3 regions of the Streptomyces sp. NPDC001513 genome follow, and region 1 is predicted to be linked to each of the others. Evidence: riboswitches for the same ligand, from Rfam matches in the RefSeq annotation. Region 1 holds a riboswitch; each other region holds the start of a gene.

The links. A riboswitch is a leader RNA that binds a small molecule or an ion and turns the genes downstream of it on or off. The one in region 1 is predicted to bind cyclic di-AMP.
Region 2: linked by a shared signal. The riboswitch ahead of ACFYZ4_RS14210 (transglycosylase family protein) and the one ahead of ACFYZ4_RS05895 (LysM peptidoglycan-binding domain-containing M23 family metallopeptidase) in region 1 are both predicted to bind cyclic di-AMP.
Region 3: linked by a shared signal. The riboswitch ahead of ACFYZ4_RS17395 (M23 family metallopeptidase) and the one ahead of ACFYZ4_RS05895 (LysM peptidoglycan-binding domain-containing M23 family metallopeptidase) in region 1 are both predicted to bind cyclic di-AMP.

Annotation. Positions count from the first base shown of each region.
Region 1 is NZ_JBIAVU010000002.1:502,960-508,956, reverse strand. Features, by position in the region: gene ACFYZ4_RS05905 (aspartate aminotransferase family protein) at 1-1,126, shown strand, start outside; gene ACFYZ4_RS05900 (tyrosine-protein phosphatase) at 1,145-1,936, opposite strand; cyclic di-AMP (ydaO/yuaA leader) riboswitch at 2,219-2,438, shown strand; gene ACFYZ4_RS05895 (LysM peptidoglycan-binding domain-containing M23 family metallopeptidase) at 2,442-3,407, shown strand; gene ACFYZ4_RS05890 (SGNH/GDSL hydrolase family protein) at 3,571-4,356, shown strand; gene ACFYZ4_RS05885 (MBL fold metallo-hydrolase) at 4,471-5,676, shown strand; gene ACFYZ4_RS05880 (ATP-binding protein) at 5,922-5,997, shown strand, end outside.
Region 2 is NZ_JBIAVU010000005.1:500,193-506,189, reverse strand. Features, by position in the region: gene ACFYZ4_RS14230 (Ppx/GppA phosphatase family protein) at 1-375, opposite strand, end outside; gene ACFYZ4_RS14225 (DUF501 domain-containing protein) at 372-911, opposite strand; gene ACFYZ4_RS14220 (septum formation initiator family protein) at 959-1,447, opposite strand; gene eno (phosphopyruvate hydratase) at 1,548-2,834, opposite strand; gene ACFYZ4_RS14210 (transglycosylase family protein) at 3,110-3,823, opposite strand; cyclic di-AMP (ydaO/yuaA leader) riboswitch at 3,827-3,999, opposite strand; gene ACFYZ4_RS14205 (transglycosylase family protein) at 4,276-5,313, opposite strand; gene ACFYZ4_RS14200 (cytochrome P450) at 5,384-5,997, opposite strand, start outside.
Region 3 is NZ_JBIAVU010000007.1:120,949-126,945, reverse strand. Features, by position in the region: gene ACFYZ4_RS17410 (GNAT family N-acetyltransferase) at 1-300, opposite strand, end outside; gene ACFYZ4_RS17405 (HPr family phosphocarrier protein) at 485-766, shown strand; gene ACFYZ4_RS17400 (GntR family transcriptional regulator) at 1,052-1,729, opposite strand; gene ACFYZ4_RS17395 (M23 family metallopeptidase) at 1,924-2,724, opposite strand; cyclic di-AMP (ydaO/yuaA leader) riboswitch at 2,737-2,896, opposite strand; gene ACFYZ4_RS17390 (pitrilysin family protein) at 3,114-4,481, opposite strand; gene ACFYZ4_RS17385 (pitrilysin family protein) at 4,502-5,851, opposite strand.

The DNA.
Region 1 (5,997 bases):
CGCGCAGCTCGCCGACCTCACCCGCTTCGACTGCCCGCCGCTGCCCGGGCTGCTGGCCGAGAAGCTGCTCTCGTACAGCCCGCACCTGGACCGGGTCTTCTTCGGCAACAGCGGCACCGAGGCGGTGGAGACGGCCCTGAAGTTCGCCCGGTTCGCCACCGGGCGGCCCAGGATCCTCTACTGCGACCACGCCTTCCACGGGCTGACCACCGGCTCCCTGTCGGTGAACGGGGAGGGCGGGTTCCGCGACGGCTTCGCCCCCCTCCTCCCCGATACGAAGATCGCCCTGGGGGACCTGGGCGCCCTGGAGCGGGAGCTCCGCAAGGGCGACGTCGCCGCCTTCGTCGTCGAGCCGATCCAGGGCAAGGGCGTCCTGGAAGCCCCGCCCGGGTTCCTGCTCGCCGCGCAGGAACTGCTGCACCGGCACAAGGCGCTGCTGATCGCGGACGAGGTGCAGACCGGCCTCGGACGGACCGGTGACTTCTACGCCTACCAGCACGAGCCGGGCGTGGAACCGGACCTGGTGTGCGTGGCCAAGGCGCTGTCGGGCGGCTACGTGCCGGTCGGCGCCACCCTGGGCAAGGACTGGATCTTCAAGAAGGTCTACTCGTCCATGGACCGGGTGCTCGTGCACTCCGCGAGCTTCGGGTCCAACGCGCAGGCGATGGCGGCCGGGCTGGCGGTGCTGTCGGTCATGGAGGACGAGGAGCTCGTCGCGCACGCCCGGGCGACGGGGGACCTGCTGCGCGGGCGGCTCGCGGCCATGGTCGACGAGTACGAGCTGCTGCACGAGGTGCGCGGGCGCGGGCTGATGATCGGCATCGAGTTCGGCCGGCCGTCCTCGCTGGGGCTGCGCAGCCGGTGGACGATGCTGCAGGCGGCCCGCAAGGGGCTCTTCGCGCAGATGGTCGTGGTGCCGCTGCTCCAGAAGCACCGGATCCTCACCCAGGTCTCCGGCGACCACCTGGAGGTCATCAAGCTCATTCCGCCGCTGGTCGTGGACGAGCGGGACGTCGACCGGTTCGTCGGCGCCTTCCGCGCGGTCATGGACGAGGCGCACGGCGGGTCCGGGCTGATGTGGGACTTCGGCAGGACGCTGGTGAAGCAGGCCGTCGCCCAGCGCTGACGGCCCGCTCCGGGCGCGCTATTCGAGCAGCCGGTCACGCAGCCGGCCGAGGGTCTCGGGCTTCAGCCCGAGGCCCTCCGCCAGGTAGGGGTCCACCCCGCCCCAGGTCTCGTCGATGGTCTCGAAGGCGGCGACCAGGTACTCGGCGCGGGCGTCGAAGAGCGGCGCCAGCAGCTCCATCACCTCGGGGGAGCGGGCCTCGTCGGACGCGCTGCTGCGGCGCACCCGGTAGCGGCGGTGCGGGGCGTTCGACTCCAGGTAGTCCGCCACGATCGCCTCGCGCTCGACGCCCAGCGCGAGCAGGGTGACGGCGATCGACAGGCCGGCCCGGTCCTTGCCGGCCGCGCAGTGCAGGAGGGCGGGGACGCTGTCCTCGGCGAGCGCGTGCACGACCCGGCTGTGCTCGGCGGTGCGCTGCTCGATGATCCGGCGGTACGAGTTGGTCATCCGGGCGGCGGCCTTGCCGTCGCCCAGGATCGTGCGCAGCTGGTCGAGGTCGCCCTCGCGCACCAGCCGCCAGAACTCCCGGCCGTCGGCCGGATCCGAGAGGGGGATGTTCACGTTCCGTACGCCTGCCAGTTCCACGTCCGGCCCCTCCAGCGCGTGGTCGGCGCCGTTGCGGAAGTCGAAGATGGTGTGGAGGCCGAGCGAGGCGAGGAACTCTGCATCGGTTTCGGTGGCATGTGCGAGATGTCCGCTTCGGAACAGTCGTCCCGCGCTGACCCTTCGACCATCAGAAGTCGGCAATCCGCCTACATCGCGGAAATTGCGCACTCCGGTCAGGTCCGGCTCCTGTATCTGCTGGGTCACGGGAACTCCTCCGCTTCATGGTGGGATTTCTGTCCGAATTGAGCTGTTTGGCGCCAACTTGCCATATCCGGAGGCGAGATCGGGCACGTCCCCGTGAGCCAGATCATACGGTGACCGTGAGTGCCTGATCGCGAATGCCGAATGGCCCCGTCGGAGCGGTTGTTGACGGCTGTTAATGGACGCAGGGTGACCGGAATTCCGCCGGTTCCTCATTCCTGTGATTCCGTCAGGAAATTCGTGGCTTGTTCCCCGCCGTCGCAAGGGTTTACCTTCGCGATCGATCCGGGTGGATCGCCGAATCCTGCCGCCGCCCGGAAACCGCACCCGACTATTCGCGCGGCAGGAGCGGGGGAACCAGGTAAGCCGCTGTCCCGGAGATCTTTTCGGAGATCTTTTCGCCGGGACGGCTCGGGGTGAAGACGTACATGTCCCGTACATGTACGGCCGGACATCTCCAGTCCGAACCCGACAGCTCACCTCGCAGGCGCCGGAGAGGAAATTCGCCATGCCTGCAAAGGGTAAGCACCGCCGTCCCAAGTCCCTTTCGATATCGCGCGGTTTCGCCGTCGCAGGCACCGGTGGCGCGGCCCTCGCGCTGCCGCTGATGGGCGCCGCGGGCGCCCACGCGGCCGGCGCCCCGGCCGCGGCGACCGCGGTGGCCCCCGCTGTGGCCCCGCAGGTCCCCGCCGCGCTGCAGGCCGCGCCCGCCGCCGCCGTGCAGGGCGCCCCGAGCGTCTACACGGTCGTGCCGGGCGACTACCTCTCCAAGATCGCCGCCGAGCGCCACCTCTCCGGCGGCTGGGAGCAGCTGTACGCCGACAACCGCGAGGCGGTCGGCGCCAACCCGTCGCTGATCCACCCCGGCCTGAAGCTGCACCTCGGCGGTCCGGCCGAGGCGGACCCGGTGGACGCCGCCCCCGCCCCCGAGGCCGCCCCCGAGGCCGAGGCGGCTCCGGAGTCCGCCCCCGAGGCGGCCCCGAAGCCGGCCCCGAAGCCGGCCGCGAAGGCCGCCCCCGCGCAGCAGGACTCCGAGGCCGGGGCGCCCGCCGCGCAGAAGTCCGCCTCCGGCTTCGTCTCCCCGCTCGGCAACACCGGCGTCTCCACCCAGTACAAGGTCGCGGGCAGCATGTGGTCCTCCGGCTACCACACCGGCGTGGACTTCATCGCGAGCTCCGGCACCACCGTCAGGGCCGTCGGCGCGGGCACCGTGGTCTCCGCCGCCTGGGGCGGCTCGTACGGCAACGAGGTCGTCATCCGGCACGCGGACGGCAAGTACTCCCAGTACGCCCACCTCTCCCAGCTGTCCGTCTCCTCCGGCCAGAGCGTCACCGCCGGCCAGACTCTCGGCCTCTCCGGCTCCACGGGCAACTCCACCGGCCCGCACCTCCACTTCGAGATCCGTACGGGCCCCTCGTACGGCTCCGACATCGACCCGCTGGCCTACCTCCGCTCGAAGGGCGTGAGCATCTGACGGCACCCGCCGTCGGCGCGGGAACACGTGTGAGGCCGGGACCCGAGGGGGGTCCCGGCCTCACGTGTACTTATTCCTTATCCCCCACGTGGTACAGATCACGGTCCGTCAACCCCTCATTACGTTGGCGTAGGTTGGTTACGGGAGTGAAGGATGGTGTCCCGTGGCAGCGACGACGACGAAACTCAAGACCATCGGCTCGTACGCGGCGATCGGGGACAGCTTCACCGAAGGCGTGGGGGACCCGGGACCCGGGGATTCGCATCTCGGCTGGGCGGACCGGCTCGCCGTACTCCTGGCCGATCAGCGCGACGAGCACGACTTCCGCTATGCGAATCTGGCGGTGCGCGGAAAGCTCCTCGACCAGATCGTGGCCGACCAGCTTCCCAGGGCCAAGGCCCTCGCGCCCGACCTGGTCAGCTTCTGCGCGGGCGGCAACGACATCATCCGGCCCGGCAGCGACCCGGACGACGTGGCGGAGCGGTTCGAGGCGGCCGTGGCAGACCTCGCCGGCGCGGTCGGCCAGGTCATGATCACGACCGGCTTCGACACCCGGGGCGTGCCGGTCCTCAAGCACCTCCGGGGCAAGGTGGCGACGTACAGCGCGCACGTGCGCGCCATCGCCGACCGCTACGACTGCCCGGTCCTCGACCTGTGGTCGCTGAAGTCCGTACAGGACCGGCGGGCGTGGGACACGGACCGGCTGCACCTCTCACCCGAGGGGCACACGCGGGTCGCGCTGCGCGCGGCGCAGGTGCTCGGGCTGGACGTGCCGACCGACCCCGACCAGCCGTGGCCGCCGCAGCGGCCGCGCGGCTCGGTGGACGTGACCCGCGACAACATCCAGTGGGCGCGCGACCACCTCGTGCCGTGGATCGGCCGGCGGCTGCGCGGCGAGTCCTCCGGGGACCACGTGGAGGCGAAGCGGCCCGACCTGCTGCCGCTGTAGCCGTACGGATACGGGCGGGGACGGGGGCGGCAAGCGGAATCCTTCGGGGCCGGTGTGCGTTGGGATGGTCGTAGAGAGACGACCACCCCTTACTCCATCCTCCCTGGAGGCGCTTTGACCGGCTCCCGTCCCCTGCGTCCCCGGCTGCGCGCCCTGCGGCCCGAAGCCTTCGGCGCGGACCCGTCCGGTGCCCGGCTGGAGCGCATCCGCCGATCGCCGAACTTCGCCGACGGCGTCTTCCAGAACCCGGTCGGTGCCCGGAACAGGCCCTCGGGCTCGATGGCGGAGTTCGCCAAGATCTACTTCCACCGCGAGCAGCGGGTGCGGCGCAGTCCCGCCGCGCCCATTCCCGTGTACCCGACCACCCTCGCGGAGCTGGCGAAACCGCCGGCGAGCGGTCTGCGGCTGACCTGGATGGGCCACTCCAGCGTGCTCGCGGAGATCGACGGCCGTCGCGTGCTGTTCGACCCGGTGTGGGGCGAGCGCTGTTCCCCCTTCCCCTTCGCCGGCCCGAAGCGGCTCCACCCCGTGCCCGTCCCGCTGGCCTCGCTGGGCGACGTCGACGTCGTGGTCATCTCGCACGACCACTACGACCACCTCGACCTGCCCACCATCAAGGCCCTGGCCGGTACGGACACGGTCTTCGCCGTCCCGCTCGGCGTCGGCGCGCACCTGGAGCGCTGGGGCGTACCGGCCGACCGGCTGCGCGAGCTGGACTGGAACGAGAGCACCAAGATCGCCGGGCTCTCCCTGACGGCCACCCCCGCCCGGCACTTCTGCGGTCGCGGCCTGCGCAACCAGCAGCACACCCTGTGGGCCTCCTGGGTCGTCGCGGGCGACGAGCACCGGATCTACCACAGCGGGGACACCGGCTACTTCCCCGGCTTCGAGGAGATCGGCGCCGCGCACGGGCCCTTCGACGCCACGATGATCCAGATCGGGGCGTATTCGGAGTACTGGCCCGACATCCACATGACCCCCGAGGAGGGCATGCGCGCCCACCTCGACCTCCAGGGCGGCGCCCCGCACGGCACGATGCTGCCGATCCACTGGGGCACCTTCAACCTGGCCCTGCACCCGTGGGACGAGCCGGGCGAGGGCACGCTGGCCGCCGCCGAGGGGGCCGGAGCGGCCATCGCGCTGCCGATCCCGGGCCAGCCGTTCGAGCCGGGCGCCGACGGGGCTCCGGCGCAGCCCTGGTGGCGGCCGTTCGTCGCGGGCGGCGCGGCCACCGCCCCGGCCGCGGCACCGGGCCCGGTCACCGCGCGGGAGCGGCCGCAGGCCGTGACCCGCGAGGAATCCGAGGCCGTCGGGTCCTGACGTACCGCCGCCGCCCGTCCTCGCCTCGCCTCCTCGCCCCCTCGGCGCAGGCGGCCGGGCGGCCGGGCGGCGCATTCGGGCGGTTGTACGAGCGCTCCACCTGGAGCGGGAAGCACCCCCTCGAAGTTCCCCAACTGGCGTTCTCGGGCGGGACGACGGGGTCTAGCGTGGGTATCCGGTGATCAACACCGGGCCCCGGAACGCTGGGGGCCGGGCCCCACGTACCGAACGTACCGAGGACGCCGATGTCCGGACTCCGCGCCGCCCGCCACGCCCCGTCGAGACACGCCGTCACCGGTCCCGCCCGGCAGATACGTCCCC
Region 2 (5,997 bases), on a different contig from region 1:
CTCCTTGGTGGCGCCGGTGAAGGAGAACTCGGCCTCCTGGTCGCCGGAGATCACCTCGGGCTCGACGCCCAGGATGTCCTTGACGCCCTGCACGAACTCCTCGCGGTTCTCGGCGTCCCGCGAGGCGGAGGTGGCCACGAAGCGCACCCGCTCCGCGCCGAGCTCCTTGATGACCGCGGCGTACTCGCGGCAGGCCGCGAAGGTGCGCTCCAGCGCCTCCGGGGCGAGGCGCCCGGTCCGGTCCACGCCCTGGCCGAGGCGGACGATGGTCATCCGCCGGTCCAGCTCGATCAGCTCGCCGGTGGCCGGGTCGCAGTCCGCGACGAGGAGCCGGATGGAGTTCGTACCGCAGTCGATGCCGGCGACCCGGATCACGCGTCCGACTCCTTCTTCTCCGCGCACGGGGTGACGCAGGCGCCCTTGGCCCACCACTCGGGCAGCATCGCCAGCGCCTCGTCGCCGAACGGGTTCACGCCCGGGCCCGCGGCCAGGGAGTGGCCGACCAGCACGTGCAGGCACTTCACCCGGTCCGGCATCCCGCCGGCGCTCGGGAAGCCCTGGAGCACCTCGATGGCGTCGCGGCGCCGGATGTAGTCCTCGTGCGCGGCCTGGTAGGCGGCGGCGAGCTCCGGGTCCTCGGCGAGCCGGGCCTGCATCTCCTTCATCACGCCGTTGGCCTCCAGCGTGCCGATCGCGGAGGCCGCGCGCGGGCACGTCAGGTAGTACAGCGTGGGGAAGGGGGTGCCGTCGGGGAGCCGCGGGGCGGTCTCCACCACGTCCGGCTGCCCGCAGGGGCAGCGGTGCGCGATGGCACGCAGCCCGCGCGGCGGGCGGCCGAGCTGCTGCTCGAACGCCTCGATGTCCGCGTCGGTCGGCTCGGTCCGGTCGGTCTGGGGCGGGGGCGTCTGCATGCCTGGAGGAAGTCTCTTCGTTCGGTTCTATGACGGATGGAACTGGTTCAGTCGCCGGGGCGGTCGGCCTTGTCGACGCCGTCCCAGACGTTCGAGTACCAGGGGCGGTCGGAGCCGGCCTGGCCGGTCCGGTGCGGTTCCGGGGGCTGGGCCCCGGGGTCGCTCATGATGTAGCCGATCTCCCCCGGGCGCAGGAAGTGCAGGTGCCTGCGCGCCTGCTGCTCCGCGTAGGCGTCGTCCTGCCAGCGGGCCTTCTCGTCGCGCAGCCGCTCCAGGCGGACCCGGGCGGTGGCGGCGGCCCGCTGCTGCTCCGCGATCTCCGAGCGCTGGGAGACGTACTGGCGCATCGGATACGCGAGGGCGACGACCAGGGTACAGAGGACGAGCACCAGGAGCGCGGCCCGGCCGGTGAGCCGGCTGCGGCGGACCTGCCGGCGCGACTGCGAGCGGTAGACGTGGGCGGCGGTCCGCTCACCGAGCTGCTTGAGCCTGGTCGCGGTGGAGAAGGTGGAGAACCGATCCCGGTTCCCGGCCATTGGTCCGCCTCCCCTGTGTACGCACTACGCAAATACGTCCCCGCACACGGTACGGGACCGAGTGCGGGGACGTACGGAGGCCAGCCCCTCAGGGGGGTGATTAGCCCTTGAAGCGCGGGAAGGCGCTGCGGCCCGCGTACACCGCGGCGTCGTCGAGGATCTCCTCGATGCGCAGCAGCTGGTTGTACTTGGCGACGCGGTCCGAGCGGGCCGGGGCGCCGGTCTTGATCTGACCGCAGTTCACGGCGACGGCGAGGTCGGCGATGGTGACGTCCTCGGTCTCACCGGAGCGGTGGGACATCATGCACTTGAAGCCGTTGCGCTGGGCCATCTCGACGGCGTCCAGGGTCTCGGTCAGCGAACCGATCTGGTTCACCTTCACGAGCAGGGCGTTCGCGGAGCCCTCCTCGATGCCGCGGGCCAGACGCTCCGGGTTGGTGACGAAGAGGTCGTCGCCGACGATCTGGACCTTGGAGCCCAGCTTGTCGGTGAGGGTCTTCCAGCCGGCCCAGTCGTCCTCGTACAGCGGGTCCTCGATGGAGACCATCGGGTACGCGGAGACGAGCTCCTCGTAGTACTCGGTCATCTCGGCGGCCGAGCGGGACTGGCCCTCGAACTCGTACTTGCCGTCCTTGTAGAACTCGGACGCGGCGACGTCGAGCGCGAGCGCGATGTCCTTGCCCGGGGTGTAGCCGGCCTGCTTGATGGCCTCGACGATGAGGTCGAGCGCGGCGCGGTTGGACTCCAGGTTCGGCGCGAAGCCGCCCTCGTCGCCCAGACCGGTGGAGAGGCCCTTGGTGTGCAGGACCTTCTTGAGGGTGTGGTAGACCTCGGCACCCCAACGCAGCGCCTCGGAGAAGGACTCCGCGCCGATCGGGGCGATCATGAACTCCTGGATGTCCACGTTGGAGTCGGCGTGCGACCCGCCGTTGAGGATGTTCATCATCGGAACGGGCAGCAGGTGCGCGTTCGGGCCGCCGAGGTAGCGGAAGAGCGGCAGGTCCGAGGCCTCGGACGCGGCGTGCGCGACGGCGAGGGAGACGCCGAGGATGGCGTTGGCGCCGAGGGAGCCCTTGTTGTCGGTGGCATCCAGGTCGAACATGGCCTGGTCGATCAGGCGCTGCTCGGTGGCGTCGTAGCCGACGAGCTCCGGGCCGATCTGCTCGATGACGGCGAGGACGGCCTTCTCGACACCCTTGCCGAAGTAACGGTTGGGGTCACCGTCACGGAGCTCGATGGCCTCGAATGCACCGGTGGAGGCGCCGGACGGGACTGCAGCACGGCCGGTGCTGCCATCGTCGAGGCCCACCTCGACCTCGACCGTGGGGTTGCCTCGGGAGTCCAGGATTTCCCGGGCTACGACGACGTCGATGGACGGCACGAGCATCTCCTTCTGGGATGTGACGCTGGGTGTGCGGTGGCATGTCAGGCCGTGGGACGGCCTTGCCGCTTAGAGCCTAACCGGCCCGGGGCACTCGGCCGGCCGACCGCCCGACCCCTGGGACGAAAAAGGGACCGAATACCCCGCTTCCGGGACATTAGGTCTCTGGTTCGCCGCCCGTCACCCGGTGCGCACACCGCCGCCCGGCGCGTGGGGGGAGACGCGCCGGGCGGGGGGAACGCTGTGCGTTGCGTGCGCTGCTGCGGCTATTGCCGCAGTGTTCAGCTGAGCTTCAGCTTCTGACCCGGGAAGATCAGGTCGGCGTCCGAGACGATGTCCTTGTTCAGCTCGAAGAGCTTCTCCCAGCCGCCCTTGACGCCGTTGGCCTCGGCGATGGTGCCGAGGGTGTCGCCGGGCTTGACCTCGTACGAGCCGTTGCCGGTCTTCGGGGCCTCGGGGGCCGCCGGGCGCTCGGAGCGGGTGGTCGGGGCCTCGGAGCGCTTGGTCTCCTTCTTCGGCGTGGCCTTCGGGGTCGCCTTCGGGGTGGACTTCTGCTCGGTCTTCTTCGAGTCGGCCTTCGGCTTGTTCTGCGTCGAGGTCTCCGTGCCGCCACCGGTGTAGGAGGAGTTCGACAGACCCTTGCCGCAGCTCGGCCAGGCGCCCTTGCCCTGGCCCTTGAGGACCTTCTCGGCGACGGCTATCTGCTGGGACTTCGAGGCCTGGTTGGCCTGCGCGGCGTACGACTTGCCGCCGTACGCGGCCCACGTCGAGGACGAGAACTGCAGTCCGCCGTAGTAGCCGTTGCCCGTGTTGATGGACCAGTTGCCGCCGGACTCGCACTGCGCGACCTTGTCCCACTCGGACGCGGTGGCGGCGCTGGCGGTGCCCGCGGCCATCAGGGGGGCGGCGACGGCCACACCGGCGACACCGGCGAGCGTGACGATGCGGACGGCCTTGGAGGCGCGACGGTGCTTGCCCTTGCCGGAAAGCAGCATGGAGTTTCTCCTCACCGACGCCTACGAGGTGAGCTGTCGGGTTCGGGCGAGTGAGTTGCCCGGCCGTGCGACCTAGCGCACGTCTTAACCCCTAGCCGGTGGCGTGACCGTCTCTCAACGGCCGCTCCCGGCGCCTACCTTGGTTCCCCCGCTCCTGCCTTCGGCGCTTGACGCGACGACTGTTCCCCCCGTCCGCCGGCAGGATTCGGCGATGCGGTCGAAGGAGCCCGCGGTGGCGGGCGAATCAGAAGGTAGACAGGTCTCTCCCCGATGTTCAACGAGGAACATCGGGGAGAGAGGGGCCCTACTTGCGCTCTCCGCAGGGGTGTTTGCGCAGGTGAGGGCGGGGTTTGCGGAAGCCCCGGGGCGGGACACGCCAGTTGACCGGAAGAGACACATGTCTCACTTACAGATAACCGACAATCAGTTCTTTCCGGGCGCCTGAAGTGTCCTTATTGCGCGGTTAGATCCAGGTTCTGGCCGGGCTTGATCAGGTTGGCGTCCTCGCCGATGACCTGCTCGTTGGCCTCGTAGAGGCCGTTCCAGCCGCCCTTGACTCCCTTGGCAACCGCGATGGTCGCCAGGCTGTCGCCCTCCTGGACCGTGTACGTGGGGATCGACGCGGCGTCAGACGGGACGGGGGCCTCGGGCGCGGGGGCGCCTCGGTGCTTGCCGCTGCCCTCGGCCGCAGCGCCGTCCGGAGTGGCGCCCGGGGTCGCGGGGGCGGTCGGGGCGGCCGGGTCCGTCGGGGTCGCCCCCGGGGTGGCGGGCGGGGTCGTCGGCGACGAGGGGTCCACCGGGAGGGTCGGAGCCGTCGGGTCGACGGGCGGCAGCGGGGTGGTGCCCGGGGTGCCCGGGACCGTCGGCTGCGACGGGTCGACGGGAGGCGTCGTCGGGACGTCCGGCGCCGGCATGACGGGGAGTCCGACGGACGGGGCGTCGGGGATCAGGAAGGGGCTGCCGGTCGGGCTGGGGGCCGCGTGGGTCGGGGCGCCGAAGTCCTTGGCCGGCTCGCCGCCGGTGGTGGACGGCACCGCGTCGTCCGGGCGGGAGGGCGAGGGGGCGATCGTCCCGGTGCTGCCGGCCAGACCGGGATCCACCTGGGCGGCGGGGCTCTGCTGCTCCAGCCCGGCCGAGGTGGCGCACAGCGGCCACGCCTGCGGCCCCTGCGAGGCCAGCACCCGCTCGGCCACGGCGATCTGCTGGGAGCGGCTCGCGAGGTCGGCGCGCTCGGCGAAGTCGAGTCCGCCGGCGCTCTTCCACTCCTCCTGGGTGAACTGCAGCCCGCCGTACGCGCCGCTGCCGAAGTTGGCACTCCAGGAGCCGCCGCTCTCGCACTCGGCGACCTTGTCCCAGGTCGCGGTGTCGGCAGCGGTGGCATTGGTGGCGGCTAGCAGCGGCAGGGCCAACGCGGAGCCAGTGACTCCGGCTGTGACTACCAGCGCGGGGACCTGGCGGGGGCGTCTGTGGCGGCCGTTCCCGGAACGCATGAGGGTGCACCTTTCGCATAACAGCGGGGTAACGGCAGAACCTAGCGGCCTTCGAACGATTGTCACAAGTTCAAGCGGGATCTGACTTTTCATCAGAAGCCGCGCAAGTGTTTTGAGCCGTGAACCGGACGGGAAGAGTACGTAGCCCTCGCATGATCAACCCCCCACGCCAGCGCAGGTCTTGGGGCGGAACAGCCAGTTCCAGATCGGGCAGGCGGGTCAGCAGGGTCGCGAGCGCCGTCTGTCCTTCGAGTCGCGCGAGCGGGGCGCCCAGGCAGTAGTGGATGCCGTGCCCGTACCCGAGGTGCTGGTTGTCGGTCCGGGAGAGGTCGAGGGTATCCGGTTCCGCGAACCGCTCGGGGTCGCGGTCGGCGGCCGCGAGGACGACCAGGACCGGGTCCCCGGCCTCGATCCGCTGCCCGGCGAGGGTCAGCGGCTCGGTGGCGAACCGCCAGGTCGCCAGCTCCACGGGGCCGTCGTAGCGCAGGAGTTCCTCGACACCGGTGGCCAGCAGACCGGTCTCGCCGGCGGCGAGGGAGCGCTGGAGGCGCTCGCGCTGGCCGGGGTTCATGAAGAGGGAGTGGACCCCGTTGCCGATGAGGTTCACGGTCGTCTCGAAGCCGGCGAAGAGGAGGATGAAGGCCATGGCGGTGGCCTCGGCCTCGGTGAGGTGGTCGCCGTGGT
Region 3 (5,997 bases), on a different contig from region 1:
GTCGGGGCCGATGCGGTCGTAGCGGACGGTGCCGATGAACTCCCCGCCGATGGTCGCGGCGAGGCCGACCCGGTCCACGTAGTCGTGGTGCGTGAAGCGGCGCACGTCGCGGTCGGAGAGCCGGGGGTAGGGGGCGAAGAAGCGGTAGTACTTCGACTCGTCGGAGACCTGCTCGTAGAAGCTGACGAGCCGGCCCGCGTCCTCGGTGGTGATGGGCCTGATCCGGGCGGTGCCGCCGTCGCGCAGGACGACATCGGCTTCCCAGTGGGCCGGGTACGAGGGGTCCGACTCGATGGTCATGGGGCCACCTTAAGGCCGGGAGGGGCCGCGCAACCCCCGCGCGGCGCATGAGGCAACCCGGGACAAATGAGTGCAAGCTGGGGGAGGTCGAACGGCGGTGGATCCGGGCCGAAGGTCGGTAGGAGCATTCGGGGCGCCGTGAGAGACTGGTCTAGACAACCGTAAGAACCTGAAGGGCATCACCATGGCAGAGCGCCGCGTCAACGTCGGCTGGGCCGAGGGCCTGCACGCTCGTCCCGCCTCGATCTTCGTCCGTGCGACGACCGCTTCCGGCGTCCCGGTGACCATCGCGAAGTCCGGCGGCGACCCCGTCAACGCCGCCTCCATGCTGGCGGTCCTGGGCCTGGGCGCCCAGGGCGGCGAGGAGATCGTCCTCGCCTCCGAGGCCGAGGGTGCGGACGCCGCGCTGGACCGCCTCGCGAAGCTGGTCGCCGAGGGTCTCGAGGAGCTCCCCGAGACCGTCTGACCCTTCGGGTTCGACCCCGCGCACACCACGCGCACCACGCATCACATGCGTCACATGCGTCACGCACGGCGAAGCCGCGGCCCCCGATCCTCCGGGGCCGCGGCTTCGTCGTTCGCACGGGAATCGGAGCACCGCGGCGGGAAACAGCCCCGCCCGAATCCCGGCGCTCCGGAATTCAGCTCCACGGGAATTCACCGCACAGCGGCAGGGTGAATTCACGCCATAAATTCGCCCCACCCCTGCACGGCGAATTCATGCGACGCCACCCTTTGTATACGGCTCCTGTTAATGCCGGCCGCTCGACATGTTTACGGCAGGTTGCGAAGTGCTCACCGCCGGACGGAGCCGCAGCCGGTGCGCCCCCGCCGCGCGGTCGGCGTGCAGCGCGGTCAGCGCCCGCGCCCGCTCCGCGTCCCCGCGCGCCACCGCGTCCACGATCGCCCCGTGCTCCGCCCAGGACTCCACCGGCCGCACCGGCGCCTCCACCACGTACATCCACGCCACCTTGTGCCGCATCTGCGTGAGCAGCGCGATCAGCCCGGGACTGCCGGAGGCCTGGGCGAGCGTCTCGTGGAACCAACCGCCCAGGGACCGCAGATCCTCCCCCTGGCCCCGCCTGGCCCGCTCCTGCCCCAGCCTGACCAGCCCGCGCAACACCTTGAGGTGCGCCTCGGTACGGCGCCGGGCGGCCCGGGCGGCCGCCAGGGGCTCCAGGAGCATCCGTACCTCCAGGAGGTCCACGGCCTCCTGCTCGGTCGGCTCGGCCACACAGGCCCCCGCATGGCGCCGGGTGGTCACGAAGCCCTCGGACTCCAGGGTCCGCAGCGCCTCGCGGACCGGGACGCGCGAGACCCCGTACCGGCGGGCCAGCACCTCCTCGGTCAGCCGGCCGCCCGGCTCGAACGCCCCGGAGACGATGTCGTCGCGGATTGCTGTGCATACCGCGTGCGCAGGAATACGCAAGACCGAACCTCCGCCTATTTCCGACTGCCAGCCTCATTGCACGCACATGCGCGTGCTGCGACTCTATTGCAACACACGATAATTTCCGAGAGCGGCCGGAAATGCGAAACATTTGCACAGGGACGCAACACAGGGACGCAACACGAAGGCCCCGGCTCGGGGAGCCGGGGCCTTCGGAAAAGGTGCGGACGGGGTCAGAGGCTGACGCCGTGCGAGCGCAGGTACGCGATCGGGTCGATGTCCGAGCCGTACTGCGAGCCCGTGCGGGCCTCGAAGTGCAGGTGCGGGCCGCTGGAGTTGCCGGTGGAGCCCGACAGGCCGATCTGCTGGCCCGGGGTGACCTGCTCGCCGACGGAGACGTTCAGCGAGGTCATGTGCCCGTACTGGGTGTAGGTGCCGTCGTTGTGCTTGATCACGACGTTGTTGCCGTACGCGCCGCCCCAGCCGGCCTCGACGACGGTGCCGAAGCCCACCGCGTGGACCGAGGTGCCGGAGGCCGCGTGGAAGTCGATGCCGGTGTGGCTGCCGGAGGACCACATGCCGCCGCCCGCGTGGTACTGCGTGCTGACGTACGAGCCGTCCACCGGGGCGACGAAGGTGTTGAGGCGCTTGCGCTCCTCCTCGCGGGCCGCCCGCTCGGCGGCGTCGCGCTCGGCCTTCGCCTTGGCCTCGGCGAGGCGCTTGGACTCGGCGGCCTTCTGCTTGGCCTCCGCCTCCGCCTGCGCCTTGGCGGCGGCGTGCTCGGCGGCGCGCTGCTGGGAATCGGCCTGGTCGGCGATGTCACCCGCGAGGTCCTCGGCGACGACCACGGCACCCAGCCCGTTCTCCGGGGCGGAGCTGCTGTGGTTGTCCGCGGCGAAGGCCGGGGCGGCGAGGGAGCCGACGACACCCGTGGTGGCGATCGCGGCGATACCGGCGTAGCCGGCGGTCTTCTTGCTCAGGCGGCTGGAGCCACGGTGCTTACCGGTACCAGCGGGACGACTGCCAAACGCCATGAAGGGTTTGATCCTTTCCTTCCTTCTCGCCTACCGGGTTAGCTGACGGGTTCGGAGCAGGAAGGTCTCCTACGGGCCTCCTCTTGCGAGGGGGTCCGATTCACCCCAGGGACTCATGTGGGTCCCCGGCTCCCCAGGCTCGCGCCTGACGGGGACTCGGCGATCGCTGTCCGGTGCCGCGGATGCGGCGGGCACAACTGACGGACAGCGGGATTGACGCTAGGCGGATCATCAGTCAATCGCCAAACAGACGCGCCTTTTTGTTGCGTACGCCACACCCCATACAAGCAACCTAGCCGCTAAACGGACAAAAGGGGCCCCAGCGGATAAGCCCGCCAGAGCCCCTGCGCGATCCGTCGGTCGGCCGTCAGTCGGCCGTCACCGACAGGTCAGTTGGTGACGACCGTGACGTCCCCGATCCCGAGGGCGCGCACCGGCTCCTCGATCACTGCCGCGTCGCCCACCAGGACCGTGACCAGGCGGTCCGCCGGGAAGGCCTTCACGGCCGCCGAAGTCGCCTCCACCGTGCCCGTTTCCGCCAGCCGCGCGTACAACTGCGCCTGGTAGTCGTCCGGCAGCTCCTGCTCGACCTGGTCGGCCAGGGTGCCGGCGACCGAGGCCGCCGTCTCGAACTTCAGCGGGGCCACGCCCACCAAGTTCTGTACGGCCACATCGCGTTCGGCATCGGTCAGACCGCCCTCCGCGAGGGTGCGCAGCACCTTCCAGAGGTCCTCCAGCGCCGGACCGGTGTTCGGGGTGTCCACCGAGCCGCTGATGGCAAGCATCGAGGCGCCCTTGCCGTCCGCGGTGGAGCGCAGCACCTGGCCGAAGGCGCGCACGCCGTAGGTGTACCCCTTCTCCTCGCGCAGCACCTTGTCCAGGCGGGAGGTGAGGGTGCCGCCAAGGCAGTACGTGCCCAGCACCTGGGCCGCCCAGACCTGGTCGTGGCGGTCCGGCCCGATCCGGCCGATCAGCAGCTGCGTCTGGACCGCTCCGGGGCGGTCCACGATGACCACGCGGCCGGTGTCGTCGGCGGTCACCGGCGGCACCGGGAGGGCCGCGGCGGTGTTGCCCGTCCAGGCGCCCAGGGTGTCCGCCAACACGGCGTCCAGGTCGATGCCGGTCAGGTCGCCGACGACCACCGCGGTGGCGGTGGCGGGGCGTACGTGGGCCTCGTAGAAGGCCCGTACGGCGCCGGAGTCGATCCGGGCGACGGTCTCCTCGGTGCCCTGGCGCGGCCGGGACATCCGCAGGGACGCCGGGAACAGCTCCTTGGAGAGCTGCTTGGCGGCACGGCGCTGGGGGTTGGCCAGCTCGTGCGGGATCTCGTCGAGCCGGTTGCGGACCAGGCGGTCCACCTCGGCGTCGGCGAAGGCGGGGGCGCGCAGCGCCTCGGCGAGCAGGCCCACCGCCTTGGCCAGCCGGGAGGCCGGGACCTCCAGGGAGACCCGGATGCCCGGGTGGTCCGCGTGCGCGTCGAGAGTGGCGCCGCAGCGCTCCAGCTCGGCCGCGAACTCCTCGGCGGAGTGCTTGTCGGTGCCCTCGGAGAGCGCCCGCGCCATGATGGTCGCCACGCCGTCCAGGCCCGCGGGCTCCGCGTCGAGCGGGGCGGCGAGGTTGACCTCGACCGCGATCACCTGCTGGCCCGGCCGGTGGCAGCGCAGCAGGGTCAGCCCGTTGGACAGCTCCCCGCGGTCGGGGGCCGGGAAGGCCCACGGCTGCGGCTCGCCGGCCTGCGGGCGCGGGTGGAAGGTCATCGTGACGGCTGCGGTGTCGCTCACTGCTCCGCCCCCTCGTTCTCGTCGGACTCGTCGTTCTCGTCGTCGTCTGCCGCGATCGGCTCGTAGACGAGCACCGCGCGGTTGTCCGGGCGCAGTCGGGCCGCGGCCACGGCCTGCACCTCCTCGGCGGTGATGTCGAGGACGCGCCGGACGGCGGTCAGCGCCAGCTGCGGGTCGCCGAAGAGCACCGCGAAGCGGCACAGTTCGTCAGCGCGGCCGGCCACCGTGCTCAGCCGGTCCAGCCACTCGCGCTCCAGCTGCGCCTGGGCCCGCTCCATCTCCTCGGCCGTCGGGCCCTCGGCGGCGAACCGCGCGAGCTCCTCGTCCACGGCCGCCTCGATGGCGGGGATCTCCACACCGCTGGAGGTCTTGACGTCCAGCCAGCCCAGCGAGGGCGCGCCGGCCAGGCGCAGCATGCCGAAGCCGGCCGCGACGGCCGTCTGGTCGCGGCGCACCAGCCGGTTGTGGAGCAGCGAGGACTCCCCGCCGCCCAGGATCGTCAGCGCCACGTCGGCGGCGTCGCACTCGCGGGTGCCGTCGTGCGGCAGCCGGTAGGCGGCCATCAGCGCCCGCGCCGGGACCTCCTCGACGATCTCCTCGCGCAGCTGCTCCCCGATGATGTCGGGCAGCGAGCCGTCGCGGGGCGGCTGCTTGCCGTCGTGCGCCGGGATGGTGCCGAAGTACTTCTCGACCCAGGCGAGCGTCTGCTCGGGGTCGATGTCACCGACGACCGAGAGCACCGCGTTGTTGGGCGCGTAGTACGTACGGAAGAAGGTGCGCGCGTCCTCCAGGGAGGCGGCGTCCAGATCGGCCATGGAGCCGATCGGGGTGTGGTGGTACGGGTGGCCCTCGGGGTACGCCAGGGCCGTGAGCCGCTCGAAGGCCGTGCCGTACGGGACGTTGTCGTACCGCTGGCGGCGCTCGTTCTTGACGACGTCGCGCTGGTTCTCCATGGACTCGTCGTCCAGGGCGGCCAGCAGCGACCCCATCCGGTCCGCCTCCAGCCAGAGCGCGAGCTCCAGCTGGTGGGTCGGCATCGTCTCGAAGTAGTTGGTGCGCTCGAAACTGGTGGTGCCGTTGAGGGAGCCGCCGGCTCCCTGGACCAGTTCGAAGTGGCCGTTGCCGGGGACGCTCGCCGAACCCTGGAACATCAGGTGCTCGAAGAGGTGAGCAAGGCCGGTACGCCCCTTGACTTCGTGGCGCGAACCGACGTCGTACCAGAGGCAGACCGCGGCGACCGGGGTCAGGTGGTCCTCCGAGAGCACCACGCGCAGGCCGTTGGCCAGCCGGTGCTCGGTCGCTGTCAGGCCGCCGGAGCCGGCCTGGGCTGTGGCCGTGTGACCCATGGGCATGTGGTCCCTTCGATCGCGATGCAGAGATTTCTGTCAGACCTGCCACTGTATGCAAGCGCGTCGACCACCGGATAAGTTCCCGGGTCACTCCCCCGGGGTCGGAGTCGGCGTTGTCGGTGCCTCGGGCCACAATGGTCCGC